2 regions of the Streptomyces sp. NPDC006265 genome follow, and region 2 is predicted to be linked to the other one. Evidence: predicted binding sites of a transcription regulator. Region 2 holds the regulator's gene; the other holds the start of a gene.

Region 1 (4,677 bases), on a different contig from region 2:
GGTTCAGCTCGTCCAGCGGTGTGGTCCGGCCGCCCCTGCGCAGCCGGTCCTCGGTGAGTTCCGCGGTGCGCGCCAGCGGATTCCGGGACCGTTCCTCGTAGAGCACCTGGCTCATCGCAACCTCCTTCTGCTCCGGTATTCAGGAGGCCGGGAACGGTCCCGGCGGTTCCCTTCACGGGCGGGCGCAACGGCGAAGGCCCGGCGCCCCGTTTCCGGGGTGCCGGGCCTTCGCTCGGTCTCTGGCGACCTTACGTCGTCAGGCGTGAGGTGTGAGCCTCAGTGGGAGTGGGAGTGGCCGTGGCCCCCGGCGGCCGGCTCATCCTCTTCCTTCTTCTCGACGACCAGGGTCTCGGTCGTGAGGAGGAGGGAGGCGATGGAGGCGGCGTTCTCCAGGGCGGAGCGGGTGACCTTCACCGGGTCGATGACGCCGGCCTTGACCAGGTCGCCGTACTCACCGGTCGCGGCGTTGAAGCCCTGGCCCTTGTCGAGCTCGGCGACCTTGGAGGTGATGACGTAACCCTCCAGGCCGGCGTTCTCGGCGATCCAGCGCAGCGGCTCGACGGCGGCCTTGCGGACGACCGCGACACCCGTGGCCTCGTCGCCGGTCTTGCCGAGGTTGCCCTCGAGGACCTTGACGGCGTGGACCAGCGCGGAGCCACCACCGGAGACGATGCCCTCCTCGACCGCGGCGCGGGTCGCGGAGATGGCGTCCTCCAGACGGTGCTTGCGCTCCTTGAGCTCGACCTCGGTGGCGGCACCGACGCGGATGACGCACACGCCGCCGGCCAGCTTCGCGAGGCGCTCCTGGAGCTTCTCGCGGTCCCAGTCGGAGTCGGTGGTCTCGATCTCGGCCTTGATCTGGGCGACGCGGCCCTGCACGTCGTCCTTGTTGCCGGCGCCGTCGACGACCGTGGTGTCGTCCTTGGTGACGGTGACGCGGCGGGCGGAGCCGAGGACGTCCAGACCGACCTGGTCGAGCTTGAGGCCGACCTCCTCGGAGACGACCGTGGCGCCGGTGAGGACGGCCAGGTCCTGCAGCATCGCCTTGCGGCGGTCGCCGAAGCCGGGGGCCTTCACGGCGACGGCGTTGAACGTGCCACGGATCTTGTTCACCACGAGGGTCGACAGGGCCTCGCCCTCGACGTCCTCGGCGATGATCAGCAGCGGCTTGGAGGCGTTGGACTGGATGACCTTCTCCAGCAGCGGCAGCAGATCCGCGATGGCGGAGATCTTGCCCTGCGTGATGAGGATGTACGGGTCGTCCAGGACGGCTTCCATGCGCTCCTGGTCCGTCACGAAGTACGGCGACAGGTAGCCCTTGTCGAAGGCCATGCCCTCGGTGAAGTCCAGCTCCAGACCGAAGGTGTTGGACTCCTCGACGGTGATGACACCGTCCTTGCCGACCTTGTCCATGGCCTCGGCGATGAGCTCGCCGACCTGGCTGTCCTGGGCGGACAGACCGGCGACGGCGGCGATGTCGGACTTCTCGTCGATCGGCCGGGCGGTCGCGAGGAGCTCCTCGGCGCCCGCGGCGACGGCCGCGTCGATGCCCTTCTTCAGGGCGGCCGGGGAGGCACCGGCGGCGACGTTCTTCAGGCCCTCGCGCACGAGCGCCTGGGCGAGCACGGTGGCGGTGGTCGTACCGTCACCCGCGATGTCGTTGGTCTTGGTCGCCACCTCCTTCACCAGCTGGGCACCGAGGTTCTCGTACGGGTCCTCGACCTCGACCTCACGGGCGATGGTCACACCGTCGTTGGTGATGGTGGGAGCGCCGAACTTCTTGTCGATGACGACATTGCGGCCCTTGGGGCCGATCGTCACCTTGACCGTGTCGGCAAGCTTGTTGACGCCGCGCTCGAGGGCGCGACGGGCGTCCTCGTCGAACTTCAGGATCTTCGCCATAGGAGCGTGAGCCCTCTTCCGGAATCTGGGGTAACGGCAACTGCGCCCCGGGCGCCCGGCTCTTGTCGATCGCGGGGGCCAGGGGCGCAGTTCAAAGCAATGTGCTTGGGGTGAATTACTTCTCGACGATCGCGAGCACGTCGCGGGCCGAGAGGACGAGGTACTCCTCGCCGTTGTACTTCACCTCGGTGCCGCCGTACTTGCTGTAGAGCACGACGTCGCCGACGGAGACGTCGAGCGGAAGACGGTTGCCGTCCTCGAAGCGGCCCGGGCCCACGGCAAGGACGACGCCCTCCTGGGGCTTCTCCTTGGCGGTGTCCGGGATGACCAGGCCAGAGGCGGTGGTCTGCTCGGCGTCGAGCGGCTGGACCACAATGCGGTCCTCGAGCGGCTTGATGGCAACCTTGGAGCTGGTGGTCGTCACGATCCGACCTCCCCCTTCGGAGATCTCACGGGGTTAACTGTCTGAGGTGGCGACCAGGTGGATCCGTCGTCGCGGGTGCCGGACCTGCCCGTCGCTGTGTTGGCACTCTCCTAGGAGGAGTGCCAGAGCCGAGACTATGACCGCGATTAGCACTCGGTCAAGCGGACTGCTAATTGCCGGCGGCGCGTCGGCCGGGTGCTCTCTCCAGGTGGTGCGTCCGGTGGTCCTCCAAATGGTCCTCCAGATGGTCCTCCAGCCGCCCCACCCGAAGCCCCTTCCGCTCGATCTCGCGCAGCAGCCGCACGGTCCGTTCCGTCAGGCTCGGGGACATCGTCTCGCCCGCCGGCACCGAGACGATGTCGCCGGCGCGCAGGGCGGGCTCGCCCCGGGTGTAGGTCAGTTCGCCGTCGGCGGTCAGCAACGCGCGCCACAGGACGACCGCCGTGATGCCGCAGTCGGCCGCTGCGCGCAGGGTCGTCCGGTCGTAGGTGCCGTAGGGCGGGCGGAAGAGGCGGGGGCTGATGCCGAAGCGGGAGCGGAGCTTGCGCTGCTGGCCGCAGATCTCGGCGCGCTGCCCGGCGTAGGGCAGGCCGCGCAGGGCGGGGTGGTCGAGGGTGTGGTTCTGGACGGACGCGCCGACCGCGCGCAGCCGGGCGAAGTGGCCGTAGCCGGGGCCCACGACGCTGTCCGTGAGGAACATGCTGACGGGCAGGCGCCGTTCGCGGACGAGGCCGACGAAACGGGGGTCGCGTTCGGCGCCGTCGTCGTAGGTGAGGAAGACGACGGGTTCGCGGGTGGGGACGTGGTCCACGACGGGCGGCAGCCGGCGGGTGTCGCTCACCGCGGGGGGCGGGTCCTGCGCCCGGCCGTCGGCGGCTCCCGGCCGTTCCCCCGCGGTCCCGGCGCAGCCGGCCAGCAGGACCGTGCACAGCAGGGCGGCGGCCGGCCGCCTCACAGGTAGTCCTCCAGCCGCCCGACCGCGTACCCCTGGGCCGTCACCTTGTTCAGGAAGCGGCGGATCATGTCGGCCATCGTGCCCTTCCACTGGTCGCGGCCCCGGAAGTGCGTGAGGACGATGTCGCCCCGGCGCAGCTTGCGGTCCCCCTCGCGGTACTCCCAGTGGTCGGCGAAGACCTCCTCGTTCCACAGGGGCGCGTAGGTGATGCCGCAGGTCCTGGCGGCGCGCAGGGTCGCCCGGTCGTAGCTGCCGTAGGGCGGGCGGAAGAGGGTGGGGCGCTTGCCGAACTGTCTCTCCATGTAGCGCTGCATGCCGCAGATCTCGCGCTTCTGCGCCCGGTAGGACATGCCCCGCAGATTGGGGTGGTGGAGGGTGTGGTTGTTCAGGACCACGCCCCTGGACTGCATCGTCCGGAAGTAGCGGGTGTCGTCCTTGACCAGGTAGCCGCTGAGGAAGGCGGAGTACGGGACGTCCAGGTCGCTCATCATCCGCAGGAACGCGGGGTCCTTCTCGGCGCCGTCGTCGATGGTGAGGAAGACGACCTTGTCCCGGGTGGGGACCCGGGTGAAGACGGGCGGCAGGTTCAGCTCCCGGTGGCCCTCCACCTCGAAGCCCTTGCGGGTCCTGATCCTGGGCTTCTCCGCGGGGGCCGGCGGGGCGGCCCGCGGGACCTTGCGCAGGCCCCAGCGGTGTGCGGCGGCGACCCGGGCGGCGTGCGCGGCGCGCAGCTTGGTGGCGTAGGAGTCGAGCGCGCGGGCCGGGGGCGCGTCGAGGGGTTGCTGGCCACCGGCCGGGGTGATCTGGCCACTGCCGCCGTCCTGCGCGCAGCCGGAGGCGATGGCGGCGAGGACGAGCACGGCGACGCCGGTCCGCACGCCTGCGGACCTCCGCCCCGATGCCCGGCTTTTGTCATGTTGTACGACTGCTCGCATGGTGCCGGATCCTCGCAGCCGCCTCCCGCAGATCCCGGCCCGACACCGCGGCCGGCGCCCCTCCTTCCACCGACTGGCCCACATGCCACCCGTCCGCCGCCGTGGCCGACAATGATCCGGTGAACGACCTCGCTCCCCTCCTCACCCCCGAAGGCCGCGCCCTCCTCGACGAGGTGCGGGACACCGACCCGGCGCAGGAGCTGGTCCAGGGTGTTGCGGGGATCAGTAGAACCGGCCGTGCGGGCAGGGGCTCCGTCGTTCACGCGGGGATCAGTTCGGCTTGGTGTCGATGACTCCGACGCGTTCCGCGGGCGTCTTGCCGCGCAGGGCCTTGCGCAGCGCCGTGACGACGTCCTGCGGGAGGACGTCCCGCTTGCCGCTGGCGCCTTCGATCTGCACGCCCTCGAAGGTCTTGCCGTACGCCTCCTGGAGCGCCTTGAGGTTGTACGTGTCCACGAGCT
Region 2 (9,844 bases):
TGCCTGCGACGATCTTGCAGAACAGGCAGTCTTCCTGGGGCTCCCCTGCCATGTCTCCTCCGAGGGTTGGGCCGTGCGGTCCGACGTGGGCATCGTATCGTCGTCGGGTGCGGGTGGTTCGTGGCTGGTCGCGCCCACGCGGCGGAGCCGCACAGGGACACAGCCCCGCGCCCCTATGAGGTGGGCACGGTCGGCGGCGTTTTGGCCGGACTGGCCTCCAGTGCCTCCAGCGCCAGTCGGATTGCCTCGTCCAGTTGGGTGTCCCTGTTCGCCGCGTAGTCCTGGGGGCGTTGGACGATCTCCACGTCCGGGTCCACGCCGTGGTTCTCCACGCCCCACTCGTAGCCCTCCAGCCAGAATGCGTACTTGGGCTGGGTGACCAGGGTGCCGTCGACCAGGCGGTAGCGGCTGTCGATGCCGATGACGCCGCCCCAGGTGCGGGTGCCGACGACCGGGCCGAGGCCGAGGGCCTTGACGGCCGCGTTGACGATGTCGCCGTCGGAGCCGGAGAACTCGTTGGCGACGGCCACGACGGGGCCGCGCGGGGCGTCCTCCGGGTAGCTGTAGGGGCGCATGCCGCGCGGGACGGCCCAGCCGACGATGCGGCGGGCCAGCTTCTCGACGACCAGCTGCGAGGTGTGGCCGCCGCGGTTCTCGCGGACGTCGACGACCAGGCCCTCGCGGGCGACCTCGACGCGCAGGTCGCGGTGGATCTGGGCCCAGCCGGGGGCCTGCATGTCCGGGACGTGGAGGTAGCCGAGGCGGCCGCCGGACTTCTCGTGGACGTAGGCGCGGCGGTCGGCGACCCAGGCGTGGTAGCGCAGGGGTTCCTCGTCGGCGACCGGGACGACGACGGCGTGCCGGGGGTCGCCGCCGCCGGACGGGGAGATGGTCAGCTCGACCGGCTTGTTCGCCGTGCCGATCAGCAGCGGGCCGGGCCCGGCGACCGGGTCGACGGGCTGTCCGGCGATCGCGACAACGGCGTCGCCGGGGCGTACCGCGACACCGGGGGCGGCCAGCGGGCTGCGGGCGTCCGGGTCGGAGGTCTCGGAGGGCAGGATGCGGTCGACCCGCCAACTGCCGTCCTCGTGGCGGGAGATGTCGGCGCCGAGCAGGCCTTGGCGGGGGCCGCCGCCGTGCCCGCCGCGCGGGGTGACGTAGGCGTGCGAAGTGCCGAGCTCGCCCTGGACCTCCCACAGCAGGTCGACCAGGTCGTCGTGGGTGGCGAGCCGCTCCACGACCGGGCGGTAGCGGTCGAGGACGCCGTCCCAGTCGACGCCGCTCATGTCCGGCCGCCAGAAGTGGTCCCGCATGATGCGGCCGTTCTCGTCGAACATCTGGCGCCACTCGGCCGCCGGGTCGACGAACTGGCGTACGCGGCCCAGGTCGACGGTGATGTTGGAGTCGCTGTCGTCGTCGCTCGAGGCACGCCGGTCGCTGGGGACGACCTTCAGCCGCCCGTCGGTCCACAGCAGCACCCGCTTGCCGTCGCCGCTGACCGCGAAGTGGTCGGCGTCGGCGGCGAGGTGCTCGATGCGCTGCTGGGCGAGGTCGTAGCGTTCCAGCTCGGACTTCGGGTCGGGATCGTCCGGGGTGGCCCGGGACGCGCCGAGCACACCGGCGACCGGGTGGCGCAGCCACAGGACGCCGTCCTTGGCGGCACGCAGGTTGGTGTAGCGGGCCGCCTCGACCGGGAACGGCACGATGCGGTCGGCGAGGCCTTCGAGGTCGATGCGGGTGGTGGGGGTGCCCTCGCTGTCGGGGGTCTCCTCCCGGTCGGGCGTCTCGAAGGACCGGCCGTGCCGCTGCGGCCCGAACGGGGAGGGCGTCGTGGCCGCGAGGGTGATCAGATACGGCCGGGCGCCCACCACGAAAGCCAGGTCGAAGACGTGCTCGTCGTAGACCGGGTCGAAGGAGCGGGTCGACAGGAACGCGAGGTGCTTGCCGTCCATGGTGAACGCGGGCGCGTAGTCCTGGAAGCGCAGCGGGGTGGCCTCGGTGACCGACAGGTCGGTGGTGTTGGCGAGTTTCAGCTGGCACAGCGGCCGGGGGCCGGGGTGGGACCAGGCCAGCCAGGACGAGTCGGGTGAGAAGACGAGGCCCGACACGTCGCCGTCCTCGCTGCGGTCGACCTCCCGTACCTCGCCCGTCTCCCGTTCCACCAGCAGCAGGCGCCCGTCGTGGCAGGACACGGCGGCTCGGCTGCCGTCGGGCGCCATGGCGAGGTCCAGCACCCGGCCGAGCTGCCCGGCGGCGAGCCGGCGGGGCGTCGCCCCCGGGGCGAGTCCGGTGGCGGGGGCGAACTCCAGGGCGTCGTCGCCCTCGGCGTCCGTCACCCACACCACCCACTGCTCGCCGTCCGCGCGGAACGTGCGCGGCAGACGGGCCCGCACCCCGGGTGTCGCGGCCAGTGCGCGGGCCGGTCCCGCGCGGTGGGTGACCCAGTGCACGGAGCCGCGGACGGCGACCGCGCTGCCGCGCGCCGTGTGGTCGGGGGATGCCGACCCGAACCACCGGGAGGCGTTCAGCGGGAACGGCTGCAGGTCGACGCGCTGTCCGCCCAGCCGCACGTCCAGCCGCCGCGGCTCGGCCCCCTCCAGGTCGTCCAGCACCCACAGTTCACCGGCGCTGGAGTAGACGACCCGGGTTCCGTCGGTCGCGGCGTGCCGGGCGTAGAAGCCTCCCCCACTCTCGGCTTCGCTCGAGCGGGAGGTGCCCCCAAGTGGCGTGTGCCGGCGCAGGTCGGAGCCGTCGGCGAGGGAGGAGTAGAGCGCTCCGGTGCCCTCGTGATCGGAGAGGAAGCCGACCCGGTCCCTCACCCACAGCGGGTACTCGATGTTGCCGTCGAGGTCCGCGTGCAGCCGCACGAACTCCCCGTCGTCCTCGCGGTCGATCCACAACTTGCCCGCCGTGCCGCCGCGGTACCGCTTCCACCAGGCCGCCTCGCGCCCCATCGGCGCGGACAGCAGCACCGTGTGCGGGCCGTGGGCGACGTCGCCGACGGGTCCGTACGGCAGGGTGGCGGCCGGGCCGCCGTCCAGCGGGACGGCGCGCGCCCAGGTGCGGCGCAGGCTCGCCTGTCCCTGGGTGCTGATCGCCAGCACCTCGCCGTCCGGGGTCCAGCCGCGCACCTGTGTCTTGAGACTCCCCCAGTACGTCAGCCGCTTGGCGGGACCGCCGTCGACCGGGGCGATGTACACCTCGGGGGCGCCGTCGCGGGTGGAGGTCCAGGCGACGGTGGTGCCGTCGGGCGAGATGCGGGGCTGGGTCACCGGCATGTTGTCGGCGCTGACCCGCCAGGCCCGGCCGCCGTCGAGCGGGGCGAGCCACAGGTCGTCCTCGGCGGTGAAGGCGACCAGGTCGCCGTGCACATGGGGGAACCGGAGGTAAGCAGGCGATGTCACCTGATCACCCTATGCAGGGACCACGCCGCGCGGACAGAGTTCGGATCACTTGCCCTCGATGGGGCGGCAGTCCGGGTACCGCTCGCACCAGATGGTCTGGGTGACGGTCACGGTGACGGTCGGCCCGGGCTGTCCGTTCGGCGGCCCGCCGACGGGCGGCGGGCTGGTCGAGTCGCAGTCGCCGAGCCCGTCGACCTCGAACCACACCTTGCCGCCCACCTTGGCGGTGATGTCGCCGCGCACACAGGCACCGTCCACCGCGTGGGTGACCTTGCCGTCGACGGTGATGTCCTTGCCGTCGTTCGTCTCGCCCTCGCAGTCGACGGTCGCGACGGTCCGCTCACGCGCCGACGGCGACGACTTCCCGCCGTTCTCCCCGTAGGAGGCGGTGCACGTGAGCCAACGCACGCCCGCCTTCTGCCGGTTGAGCTCTTTGGTCACGGTCTCGTCGGTGGTGTACGCGACGGACGCGGAGCTGATGCTGCCCGGCTCGCAGGCGACGGCGCCGCCCACAGCCAGCACGGCGAACGCCGCCGCGACCGCCACGCGCCGCCCGCGCGGCCCCAGTCGATTCCTCGTCGAAGCCCCCATGGAGGGAGCCTGCCACCGACGGGGGCCGCGCGGTAGGGCGCAAAGGCGTCAGCCGCGCAGCAGCAGCCACTCCTGGAGCTCCACCAAGTTGCCCTCGGGGTCTTTGAGATGCGCCACCCGCATGCGGTCCGTCATGGGTACGGGGCCGTGCAGCACCGTCGCGCCGCGCATCGTGATCTCCTCGCAGTACGCGTCCAGCCCGTCCACCCGCAGCACCACGAGGGAGCGGTGGCCGGCCGCCGCGTCGCCCAGGTCGTCCAGCACCTCGGCCATCATCGACCGGTCCTGCAACGCGATCCCGGCGGAGCCCACCGCGGGACTGAACTTCTCGTAGGGCCCGTCCGCCGCCCCCGACTGCGGTTTGAGGCCGAGGACCTCGCCGTAGAAGCGGTAGCAGGCGGAGAAGTCGGTCACGAGCAGACGAACCTGGGCGAGTTCCACAGTGCCTCCAAGGGGGTCAGGACCAGCGTCCGGTGCGTGCCAGGAGCACGGCAGCGGCGGCCGTCCCGGCGGTCGATGTGCGCAGCACACTGCGCCCGAGGTGGTACGCCTGCGCCCCCGCCTCCTCGAACAGCGCCAGCTCCTCCGGCGCGACGCCCCCCTCGGGCCCCACGACCAGCACGATGTCACCGGTGGACGGCAGTTCGGCCGTCGCCAGCGGTTCGTCCCCGCTCTCGTGCAGCACGGCGGCGAAGTCCGCCCCGGCCAGCAGGGCGGCGACCTGCTTGGTCGTCGCCGCCTCCGCGACCTCCGGGAAGCGCACCCGGCGGGACTGCTTGCCGGCCTCCCGGGCGGTGGCCCGCCACTTGCCGAGCGCCTTGACCCCGCGGTCGCCCTTCCACTGGGTGATGCAGCGCGCCGCCGCCCACGGCACGATCGCGTCGACGCCGACCTCGGTCATCGTCTCGACGGCGAGCTCGCCCCGGTCGCCCTTGGGCAGCGCTTGGACGACGGTGACCCGGGGCTGTTCCGCGGGCTCCTCGGACACCGAGTCCAGCTGGAGGATCAGCCGGTCCTTGCCCTCCGTGTCGAGCACGACGCAGTCCGCCCAGCGGCCCGCCCCGTCCGTGAGGACGACGTCCTCACCGGCGCGCAGCCGCTTCACGGAGACGGCGTGCCGCCCCTCCGGCCCGTCCAGGACGTACCGGCCGCCGCCGCCCGCGTCGAAGTGCTCGACCACGAACACCGGCGCGGTCACAGCGCGCCCCCGCCCGTCAACGAGGCCCGGGCGGCGGCCAGTTCACCGGCCAGGACCTCGACAAGCTGCCCGGCGGGCAGCTCCCGCGCCATCCGGTGCCCCTGTCCGGCCCACAGCGCCATGCCCTGCGCGTCACCGGCCTTGGCGGCGGCCTTGCGCAGCGGCGAGGTGAGGTGGTGGATCTCGGGGTAGGCGGCGGGCGCGTACGGGCCGTGCTCGCGCAGGAACCGGTTGACGAGACCGCGCGCGGGTCGCCCGGAGAACGCCCGGGTCAACTCCGTGCGGACGAACAGCGGGTTGGTCAGCGCCTGCTTGTGCAGTGCGTTCGCGCCCGACTCGTGCGTGGCGAGGAAGGCGGTGCCCAGCTGGGCCGCGCTCGCGCCCGCCGCGAGGACCCCGGCGATCTGGCCACCGCGCATGATGCCGCCGGCGGCGACGATCGGGATGCTCACGGCCTCACGGGCCTGGGCGATCAGCGACAGCAGCCCGATGCCGGACCCGTCCGTCTCGGGGATGTCCCGGTGGGTGCCCTGGTGGCCGCCGGCCTCGACGCCCTGGGCGATGACCGCGTCCGCACCCGCCCGCTCGACGGCCCGGGCCTCGTCGGGGGTGGTCGCGGCGGCCAGGACGAAGGTGCCGACGCGGTGCAGGGTGTCGACGGCCTCGCGGCTCGGGACGCCGAAGTGGAACGACACGACCGGCACGGGGTTGTCGCGCAGCACCACGAGCTTGGCCTCGAAGCCGTCGTCGCGTCCGCTGTCCGGATCGCCGAGCTCGGCCTCGTACCAGGTGGCCTCGCCGGCCAGCTGGTGGGCGTAGACGTCGACGGCGGCCGGGTCGGCATACTCCGGCTGCGGCATGAAGACGTTGACGCCGAAGGGCCTGCCGGTGAGGCTCCGGATCTGCTTGATCTCCTGGTACATCCCGTCGGCGGTCTTGTACCCGGCGGCGAGGAACCCGAGCCCGCCCGCCTCGCACACGGCCGCGGCGAGCTGCGGTACGGAGACGCCGCCCGCCATGGGGGCCTGCACGATCGGGAGGGGGAAGAGATCGGTCAGTGCGGAGGACATGACCGCATGTTGTCACGTCCTCCGAACAACCCCGAAACCGGCCTGCCGACTGGCATAGACCAGAAGCACGCTCGGTCTCAGCGCCCGTTGAAGGCATCCTCCAACCACGAGAACAGCCCCTGCCGCCCCGGCTGACCATGCCTGCCCGGGACGGCCCCCGCAACCCCCGGCAGCAGCCGGACCACCCGCGTCAGCGCCCGTTGAAGGCATCCTTCAACCGCGAGAACAACCCCTGCTGCCCCGGCTGGAACTGCCCCGTGGGGCGTTCCTCGCCGCGGAGTTTGGAGAGCTCGCGGATCAGGCGCTCCTGCTCGGGGTCGAGCTTGGTCGGGGTCTGCACCTCGACGTGGACGATGAGGTCGCCGCGTCCGCCGCCGCGCAGATGCGTGACGCCCCGGCCGTGCAGCGGGATGGACTGGCCGGACTGGGTGCCCGGGCGGATGTCGACCTCCTCCATGCCGTCGAGCGTCTCCAGCGGCACCTTCGTGCCGAGGGACGCCGCGGTCATGGGGATCGTCACCGTGCAGTGCAGGTCGTCGCCGCGCCGCTGGAACGTGCTGTGCGGCAGCTCGTGGATCTCGACGTAGAGGTCACCGGCCGGACCGCCGCCGGGACCGACCTCGCCCTCGCCGGCGAGCTGGATCCGCGTGCCGTTGTCGACACCGGCCGGGATCTTGACCGTGAGCGTACGGCGGGACCGGACGCGGCCGTCGCCCGCGCACTCCGGGCACGGGGTCGGCACGACCGTGCCGAAGCCCTGGCACTGCGGGCAGGGGCGGGACGTCATGACCTGGCCCAGGAAGGACCGGGTGACCTGCGAGACCTCACCGCGGCCGCGGCACATGTCACACGTCTGGGCGGAGGTGCCCGGGGCCGCGCCCTCGCCGTTGCAGGTGTTGCAGACGACGGCCGTGTCGACCTGGATGTCCTTCGTCGTGCCGAAGGCGGCCTCGTCGAGCTCGATCTCGATGCGGATCATCGCGTCCTGGCCGCGGCGGGTGCGCGAGCGCGGTCCGCGCTGCGACGCCGTGCCGAAGAACGCGTCCATGATGTCCGAGAAGTTCCCGAAGCCACCGGCTCCGAAGCCGCCCGCGCCGCCGCCACCGGCCTGCGAGAGCGGGTCGCCGCCGAGGTCGTAGACCTGCTTCTTCTGCGGGTCCGACAGCACCTCGTAAGCGGCGTTGATCTCCTTGAACCGCTCCTGGGTCTTCGGATCGGGGTTGACGTCCGGGTGCAGCTCGCGGGCGAGCCGCCGGAAGGCCTTCTTGATCTCTTCCTGCGACGCGTCGCGGCGCACGCCGAGTACGGCGTAGTAGTCCGTGGCCACTACGACTCCGCCAGGATCTGTCCGACGTACCGTGCCACTGCGCGTACCGCTCCCATCGTTCCCGGGTAGTCCATGCGGGTCGGTCCGACCACGCCGAGCTTGGCGACTGCCTCGCCGCCCGAACCGTAGCCGACCGACACGACGGACGTGGAGTTGAGTCCTTCGTGGGCGTTCTCGTGACCGATCCGTACGGTCACGCCCGGATCCTGCGCCTCGCCGAGCAGCTTGAGGAGCACGACCTGCTCCTCCAGCGCCTCCAGCACCGGCCGGATCGTGAGAGGGAAGTCATGCCCGAAGCGGGTCAGATTGGCGGTGCCGCCGATCATCAGCCGCTCCTCGTTCTCCTCGACGAGCGTCTCCAGGAGTGTGGAGAGCACCGTAGAGACCGTACCCCGGTCCTCGTGCTCGAACGCCTCCGGGAGATCCTCCACCAGACTCGGCACATCCGCGAAACGGCGGTTCGCCACGCGGCTGTTGAGCCGGGCGCGCAGATCCGCGAGCGAGGCGTCCCCGAAGGGCGCCGGGCAGTCGACCACCCGCTGCTCGACCCGCCCGGTGTCCGTGATCAGCACCAGCATCACGCGCGCGGGCGCCAGGGAGAGCAGCTCCACATGCCGCACGGTGGACCGGGTCAGCGACGGGTACTGCACGACGGCGACCTGGCGCGTGAGCTGTGCGAGCAGCCGTACCGTACGCGCCACGACGTCGTCGAGATCGACGGCGCCCTCGAGGAAGTTCTGGATCGCGCGCCGCTCGGGCGCGGTCATCGGCTTGACGCCGGCGAGCTTGTCGACGAACAGCCGGTAGCCCTTGTCGGTGGGGATGCGCCCGGCACTGGTGTGCGGCTGGGCGATGTACCCCTCGTCCTCCAGGGCCGCCATGTCGTTGCGGACGGTGGCCGGCGAGACGCCGAGGCTGTGCCGCTCGGTGAGGGCCTTGGAGCCCACCGGCTCCTCGGTGCCGACGTAGTCCTGGACGATGGCGCGCAGCACCTGAAGCCTGCGTTCACTGAGCATCGCGCACACCTCCAGAAGTAGTCCGCCCGTGGTCCTGCCTGTCGAGCCTGGCACTCTGCGCGTGCGAGTGCCAGCATTCCCCGGCCCAGTGTACGGCGGTGGGGTACACCCCCGGCAAGGCTGGTCGTGCGGCGCAGTGCCCCGAGCGGGGCGCACCGCTAGCGTCGCCGTATGACGGTGACTTGGGAAGACCTCGGATGGGAGCGCGTGGCCGCCGGTGTGGGACGGTGCCGGCTGCCGGTGTGGGACTGCACGATCGGGCTGGTCGCCGGGGAGGGGGCGGTCCTCATGATCGACGCGGGGTCGAGCCTCGCCGAGGGCGCGAAACTGGGCGCGCAGGCGCGGGCACTCACCGGTCACCGTGTGACACATCTCGCGCTGACCCACCCGCACTTCGACCATGTCTTCGGCGCCGCGGCGCTCCCGGACACCGAGGTGTTCGGCGCGGTGGGCGTGGACGCGCTGCTGACACGGCTGCGGGACCGCGAGGAACTGCGGGAGGACGGGGTGCGCCACGGCCTGGCGGCGCCCACGGCCCAGGAGGCGGCGGAGCGGCTGACCCCGCCCGGCCACCTGGTCTCCGGCGAGTGGACCCTCGACCTGGGCGGCGGACGGCAGGTGCTGCTGGCGAACGTCGGCCCGGGGCACACCGCGCACGACCTGGCGGTGCTGGTGCCGGGCGATCCGGAGGTGGTGTTCTGCGGCGACCTGGTCGAGGAGTCCGGCGAGCCGCAGGCGGGCCCCGACGCGGTGCCGTCGCACTGGCCGGCCGCACTGGACCGGCTGCTCGACCTGGGCGGCGAGGACGCGGTGTACGTGCCCGGTCACGGAGCGGTGGTGGACGCGGCGTTCGTGCGGGCGCAACGGGACGCGCTGGCGGCGCGTTTCGGCGTGTCGCGGTGATCGCCCTCCGCCTTCTCCTATCGTCGTGCGAATGCGCCAGTACTCCGCCGATCTGACCCCGCCGTGGAAGAAGCCGAAGCCGGTGCCCGAGGTCGCGGCGGAGCCCGGCCTGGTGGTGGAGGAGCCGGGGACGGGTTTCTGCGGCGCGGTGATCCGCTGCGAGGCGGGCACGGTGACCCTGGAGGACCGCTTCGGCAAGCGCCGGGTGTTCCCGATGGAGCCGCGCGGCTTCCTGCTGGAGGGCAGGGTGGTGACCCTCGTCCGCCCCGCGCCGGGCGGCCCCGCGCGTCCCACCCGCACGGCCTCCGGTTCGGTGGCCGTCCCCGGCGCACGCG

Evidence for each region. The regulator HrcA, encoded in region 2, represses chaperone genes, less so after heat shock. The targets are predictions, from matches to a motif close to TTNGCACTCNGNNNNNCNGAGTGCNAA.
Region 1: groES (co-chaperone GroES) is a predicted target of HrcA. The motif match lies at 2,426-2,452, and genes of this name have one in related genera.

What each region holds. Positions count from the first base shown of each region.
Region 1 is NZ_JBEXSH010000655.1:405-5,081, reverse strand. Features, by position in the region: partial or broken gene ABZ281_RS36645 (hypothetical protein) at 1-115, opposite strand, end outside; gene groL (chaperonin GroEL) at 277-1,902, opposite strand; gene groES (co-chaperone GroES) at 2,018-2,326, opposite strand; gene ABZ281_RS36630 (polysaccharide deacetylase family protein) at 2,496-3,281, opposite strand; gene ABZ281_RS36625 (polysaccharide deacetylase family protein) at 3,278-4,159, opposite strand; partial or broken gene ABZ281_RS36620 (hypothetical protein) at 4,196-4,419, shown strand; partial or broken gene ABZ281_RS36615 (hypothetical protein) at 4,487-4,677, opposite strand, start outside.
Region 2 is NZ_JBEXSH010000204.1:722-10,565, forward strand. Features, by position in the region: gene ABZ281_RS18370 (HIT domain-containing protein) at 1-52, opposite strand, end outside; gene ABZ281_RS18375 (S41 family peptidase) at 174-3,359, opposite strand; gene ABZ281_RS18380 (hypothetical protein) at 3,450-3,995, opposite strand; gene ABZ281_RS18385 (VOC family protein) at 4,044-4,436, opposite strand; gene ABZ281_RS18390 (16S rRNA (uracil(1498)-N(3))-methyltransferase) at 4,453-5,193, opposite strand; gene ABZ281_RS18395 (nitronate monooxygenase) at 5,190-6,263, opposite strand; gene dnaJ (molecular chaperone DnaJ) at 6,454-7,590, opposite strand; gene hrcA (heat-inducible transcriptional repressor HrcA) at 7,590-8,606, opposite strand; gene ABZ281_RS18410 (MBL fold metallo-hydrolase) at 8,778-9,509, shown strand; gene ABZ281_RS18415 (DUF3097 domain-containing protein) at 9,541-9,844, shown strand, end outside.